DNA from 2 places in the Gottfriedia sp. NPDC056225 genome. Region 2 is predicted to be linked to the other one. Evidence: riboswitches for the same ligand, from Rfam matches in the RefSeq annotation. Region 2 holds a riboswitch; the other holds the start of a gene.
What was found. Region 2 has a riboswitch for FMN ahead of ribE (riboflavin synthase). Riboswitches for the same ligand answer to the same signal wherever they lie in the genome.
Positions count from the first base shown of each region.

Region 1: another riboswitch for FMN. It lies ahead of ACFCYN_RS15190 (ECF transporter S component); the one in region 2 lies ahead of ribE (riboflavin synthase).

Region 1 is NZ_JBHJTJ010000023.1:2,417-5,851, forward strand. Features, by position in the region: gene ACFCYN_RS15180 (YpbB family protein) at 1-246, opposite strand, end outside; gene ACFCYN_RS15185 (ferredoxin) at 569-817, shown strand; gene ACFCYN_RS15190 (ECF transporter S component) at 980-1,546, opposite strand; FMN riboswitch at 1,761-1,896, opposite strand; gene ACFCYN_RS15195 (phosphotransferase) at 1,961-2,869, opposite strand; gene ACFCYN_RS15200 (hypothetical protein) at 2,986-3,132, opposite strand.
Region 2 is NZ_JBHJTJ010000003.1:144,499-147,933, reverse strand. Features, by position in the region: gene ribH (6,7-dimethyl-8-ribityllumazine synthase) at 1-209, opposite strand, end outside; gene ACFCYN_RS04095 (bifunctional 3,4-dihydroxy-2-butanone-4-phosphate synthase/GTP cyclohydrolase II) at 227-1,420, opposite strand; gene ribE (riboflavin synthase) at 1,433-2,080, opposite strand; FMN riboswitch at 2,414-2,561, opposite strand.

The sequences.
Region 1 (3,435 bases), on a different contig from region 2:
TTTATGTTCAGATATTTTTATATACCCTATATTTTCTAAACCATTTATTATGTTTTGCATAGTCTGTTGAGTAAGGAATGGAAATAGGCCGAAAAATGATGTTACATTGTAAAAATGAGAATCTTGAATAATTTGAGCACTTTGTTTGCCTTTTAATAAATATAAAATACCTTGAACAGTTCGCTCGCCATTATATCGATGAATTAAAAAAAGTATGATTTCTTCCAATATTGATCGTTTAAACATTGTAAACCTCACGAATATAATTATTAACAATAATATATTTGAATATTTTTTCAAATAATAAATAGTAGTACAAAAATATTTGTGCATTTTTTTTAAATAGTTATTATTTCTTCTAGCTTATCATATGTATCAACAACCGAACCATTTTTTATGTATAAAAATCATTATTTATTTTATTTGAGATTTCATCATTTCTCGTTTTTTTCAAAACCTTGTACAATTATATTGAAAAGTTTTGGAAACCGTTTTAAAATGTTTACAGGTACATTACAAAAAAAAGTATCTGTAACAAAAACAGGGAATAATTTGGGAGGTCAATACAATGGCAAAATATACAATCGTTGATAAAGACACTTGTATCGCATGTGGCGCATGTGGCGCTGCTGCACCTGATATCTATGACTATGATGATGAAGGGATCGCATACGTTACTCTAGATGATAACCAAGGAATCGTTGAAATTCCAGACGTTTTAGTTGATGACATGATGGATGCATTCGAAGGTTGCCCAACAGATTCAATCAAAGTTGCTGACGAATCTTTCGATGGCGACGCTTTAAAATTCGAATAGTAAAAACTGCGACGAATTAATTTCGTCGCTTTTTTTATTTAACAATTTAATGATAAAGCATAAATCCGAAGACTTAGGACGGTATGCTTTAATAGATATTAGCTCACATAAGGTTCAAAAAACAAAAAGTGTCTACTAAATTTAGTAGACACTTTAATTTATTTATACGTTATGAACGTTCATTCTTTGAGTTAACCAAACCTTTAATTTAGGGTATAATACTAAGATTATCACCATAATTAAAATTCCTTTTAACAAGTTAAATGGCATAATTGAAACAACAATGACTTTATTTGGTAGTGGATAATGCATGAAATGTGCATATGCAGGTAATAACACAAAATAATTTAAAATACTTAAAACTATAGTCATTGCGATCGTACCTACAATTAATCCTATCGTTAATCCTTTTATAGTGCGATATTTACGAAAGAAATACGAAGCAGGTAAAATATATACTAAACCTGCGATAAAGTTAGCTAATTCACCAAGTCCAACTGTCGTAGTACCTTTAATCGCAATATGAAGAATGTTTTTTATTAACACTACACCAATGCCAGCAAATGGACCAAAAACGATTGCACCAATTAAAGCTGGTACCTCACTAAAATCAAGTTTTAGCCAATCTGGAAAAATTGGAATTGGGAATTCGATCAACATTAGTAGATATGAAATACTACTAAGCATTGCTACGATCACCATTATATTTACTTTGTTACGTTGTTGCATTTACCTCTCTCCTTTTTCCCGATCTTATCAAGAAAAATGAAAGGTTCGCTTAAGCAGCATACTATTTGCAAATAGCATTATAAGTTCAAATCAAAATAAGAAAACTATTTTAAATTATGCAAATAAAATAAAATCCCCTATTTATAGAAATAGGGGAGAATTTTCAGCACGCCAAATAAGCGTTCAAAAAGATAAATTTTTTGAACTTGCGAACCTCCATCTTCTCCCATCCAGACTATACTGTCGGCTCTAGAATCGCACTAGATCCTGCCCAAAAATCAGGCTCGCGGGCTTATAAGCAATGCTTAATTACCGCCGGTGGGGAATCTCACCCCGCCCCGAAGATAGATCGTATATTAATTTACATTTTTAATGTTACTAAATTAAATACAGTTTGTAAATAAAAAAAACTACCTATTCAATTAGAGCATTTCTTAGGTTTTCTTGGCAAAAATTTACTAATATATAATCGTTTTGATCATGTGCATATACCAAAAGTACAATTGTTGTAAAAATTGCTTTAAACTGCGCAAGTTTCTTTGAAGCTTCTGACACTTTACCATAAATTTCATAAAAAGACTCTCTCTGATCAAACGGAATTAGACTATATACAATTGATAAATCTAACTCACATTTTCCGATATGAGCGTCACCCCAATCAATTATTCCTTTAAGTTGGTTTTGTTCATTTACGATAATATTTTTAAAATGTAAGTCCCCGTGAACAAGCACTAATGATGTCTCACTATGAATTTCAACTAAGTTTTCAATATAATGGTTAATTTTCTGTTCATCTACAATTAATTTGTTCCGTATTGCTTGTTGAACATATTTTTCTAGTTGAGGCTTTCGAAAGTTAATATCTAATCTCCTCAGCTCATCGTAAGGTAGTTCAATTTTCACTAATTCATTTAAATTAATTGAGTGTAACTGTTTTAAGAAGATTGCGAGTGGTTCGATCATTGCTATTCTTTCTTTTCTATTCAATCGAGTTGGAGGCTTTCCCAAAATATAGTTATAACCTAAATATGGCCAAGGAAATAGTTTTGAAGGCTTACCATCAAGTACTGGCACGGTTGTATTCATTTCAAATCGATTATGTATTACCGGGAGTAGATTTTTTTCTACGTTTAAGATCGTTACTGCAATTTTTCTGCGTGGAAATCTAAGTAAGATTTCATTGTTTAAGCTAAAAACAGTATTATCAAATCCTTCTCCTATTTTTTTAATTTCTTTTATAGTAATTCTAGGGAATTGCTCTTTTACTATTTCTTTCACTAACCCTTCATTCATTACAATTGCTGGATCCCATATGTTAGACATTTCTTTCTCCTTAACATCAAAAATAGAACTTCACATTATAAATGTACTTTACCAGATTTAATAGCAAATTACATTTATATTTGAAGTTCTAAAAACAATCAATAACTTATTAAACTTTAAGGATTTGAAACCATTTTTAATTCGTGAAAGTTTTTATCTAAAACTACTTCCTTTAATTTCTCTCGATTTCCTCCAATAAACAATAGACCAATCGTTAATACAAACACAACTATCAAAAAACATCTTCTAAGAAAATCAAACATTGTATCATTTTCCTCCTACCCATGAAATTTGGTTTTCTGACCAGCCCTGTGCATTAGTAGACGATTACTAAGAAAGTTTTTTTAACTTTATAAAGAAAATTTTGTGTTATGATAGCCTGATCCTCTTTTTTTGACATTTAACATGAACTTTCATTCAGATCCTTTAACTCTTCTATATGTATAAGAAACTCGGATTACTAGACAAATTAAAATGCTAAAAGATACACTGAATCATTCTATGATTGAAATAAACGATTTATACAAAAAAGTAGCGATTGTTTTGAAAAATTCTACTAAACAATC
Region 2 (3,435 bases):
TTTTTTGAATCTGCTAATTTCTTTGCAATTAATGGAATTTCAAATGCTCCTGGCACCCAAATAACATCAACGTCTGATTCTTCTACTCCATGACGGACTAATGCATCTTGTGCACCACCAAGTAATTTAGATGTAATAAATTCATTAAAACGTCCTACTATTACCGCAACTTTAAGTCCAGATCCTACTAAATTTCCTTCAAATTTCATCTTAATCTCTCCCATTTTTAATAGTTTAGTAAATGTCCCATTTTTTCTATTTTTGTATTTAAATATTTTTCGTTTTCCATTTTCATTTCAGTTTGAATTGGTACTCGATGATTTATCTGTATTCCATAAGATACTAGAGCATCTATTTTAACTGGATTATTCGTTATTAAATCAATACTCGATATACCTAAATCTTTAATAATTTGAGCACTTATTGCATAATCCCTTAAATCAGCATCAAATCCTAAGTTCAAATTTGCTTCAACCGTATCAAAGCCTTCTTCCTGTAATTTGTATGCTCGTAACTTATTGAGTAATCCAATCCCTCTACCTTCTTGGCGCATATAAACAATTACGCCTTTTCCAGCCTCTTCAATCATCGATAGTGTGGATTGTAACTGAGGTCCACAATCACAACGACATGATCCGAATACATCGCCCGTTAAACATTCCGAATGAATACGTACAAGTACCGGCTCACCATCGTCAACTTTACCTTTTACAATCGCGATATGTTCCTTACCGTCGATTTCATTTGTATATCCAATCATTTTAAAATCACCAAAATCAGTTGGTAATTTAATTTCAACTTCTCTTTGTACAAGTTGTTCAGTTTCGCGTCTATAATGAATTAAATCTTTAATCGTAATCATTTTTAAATTAAACTTGTTTGCGACTTGAATTAAATCTGGCACTCTTGCCATCGTTCCATCGTCATTCATAATTTCACAAATGACACCAACTTCTTTTGAACCGGCCATTCGAGCTAAATCCACTGCTGCTTCAGTATGTCCTGGTCGCTCAATAACGCCTCCGTTTTTAGCGACAAGTGGAAACATATGCCCAGGTCTTCTAAAATCTGCTCCAGTTGATTCCTCATTTAACATTTGCAAAACAGTATGAGAACGTTCAAATGCCGAAATACCAGTAGTAGAATCAGCATGATCAATACTTACTGTAAAAGCAGTCCCATGAGAATCTGTATTTTTTGCTACCATTTCATATAAATCTAGCTTCTTTGCTATTTTCTCAGAAACCGGCGCACAAATTAATCCACGGCCATATGTAGCCATAAAATTAATATTTTCAGGAGTTGCATATTCTCCTATGACAACAAAATCGCCTTCATTCTCCCTGTCTTCATCATCACAAACAATAATTATTTTTCCATTTTTCAAGTCTTCAATTGCTTCTTCTATTTTAGAGAACATGAGCCTACTCCTTTATATATAACCATTTTGAGATAAAAATGAAGTTGTGATTGAAGAATCCTTTTTCTTCTCAGCCATACCAAGCATTTTCTCGACATACTTACCTAATAAATCAAATTCAATATTAACAACTTCTCCAACTTTTTTACTACCTAAAATTGTATGTGAGCGAGTATGAGGAATTAAAGAAATCATTACAAGATCAGTTTCAACTTCAAATATTGTTAAACTTGTACCGTCAATCGTTATGCTACCTTTTTGAATACAATATTTAGCAAATCGACTCGGAATATTAATTTTATAGACCACAGCATTTTCCATTGAATTAACGGCCACTATTTTACCTGTACCATCAATATGTCCAGATACAATATGCCCACCAAACCTACCATTTGCAGCCATTGCTCGTTCTAAATTTACTTTTTGACCAGATGCCAATGTACTTAGATTAGATGCTTGAAATGTTTCAGGCATAACATCAACAGAAAATTCATTTTTAGTAAAATCGGTAACAGTTAAACAAACACCATTGACAGAGATACTGTCTCCTAGATGAACATCTTCAAGAATTTGTAATGCTCCAACTGTTAACACTAACGTTTTACCTTTTTTCACGATATTTTTTACTGTTCCTATTTCCTCAATGATTCCAGTAAACAAGTTTTGTCACCTCATTCCAAAGAAGCGTATTACACTCAAGCCCAATAAATGACTTTGTAAGATCCATCTCTAATTTCATAACTAGTTGATCCACCTTATCACACCTTCTAATTCAAATTAATTTGAAAAAGTGAAAAAGCCCCTTAGAAAACTCCTAAGGGGCAATAGATGTTTAAGAAAGGAAGCATACTTAAATAAACGTTAGTACAATATGTATCTGTTAAAAGATAGTATTGTAGCACGTCTATTGTTGTACCTACTAATTAAGCACAACAAACTAAGCCTATATGAGTAGTAAATTTGAAAAAAACAAACAACTATCCATATATGCACTCCATCCTTCTCCCATCCAGACTATACTGTCGGCTCTAGATTCTAACTAGATCAGCAACATACAAAAAATCTATATGAAGCTCACGGGCTTAGTATAAAAATATACAACACCGCCGGTTGGGATTTTCACCCGACCCCGAAGGACACACTAATTATCAAATTTGGTTTCATTATAACGAGCAATTTTTTGAATGTAAAGAAATTATGACTTTATTTTTTTTTAAAATTATTTAAAATAAAACAAAATTAAGGCATAAAACCATATAGAATACGGACTTTTCTCGCTCTATTTTTTTTTCGAGTTGTTCCGTTTTTATTGTTTAATTTCTTAAATGATAATTCTATATTTAATTTTTCTAAACGGATTGGAAATAAATAGTAAAAATGTATAAATATAAATTATCAAAAGAAACAATTCAACTTGAAAATGTGATCCAAAGAGTAAAAATATTCTTCTAGAAATGCAACGATTTACCAGTGAATCAGATTTTATTCCCCATAAAGTATATATCCATTTTTTCATTATATTGTTATATTATTATTAACAAGTAGCCAAATAATTTATAGACCATACTCAACCTATACATATGCTAAATCAACCTTTTATAACCAAACTTTTATATAAAAATCCTATATTTGTAAAATTTTAGTTATATATTTTTAAAATACCGTCATATTTACTCATAATATTATAAAAATGAAAAAATCAAATTAATTCTCTAATCTTCACCTCGAAAAATCTATACCATTTTTTAGATAGACCTTTTTTAAAACAAACATAAATATACAATAAAAGGAATTATTATAAATTTGCACCTCAAAAAAAAGCCGTCCCAATAGTCCAGCAGAGGAACTAAAATCATCTTACAAATATCGTAACTGCACCTCCTCATTTCGGTAATACAACACTTGAAACTCGCGATGTAACGGAAGAAATCGTTGCTAAAACATGATTGAGTCAAAAAAATAAGGATTATTTGTGTTTTATTACATTATCCCCTCAAGTTTTCAGTGTATCGCAG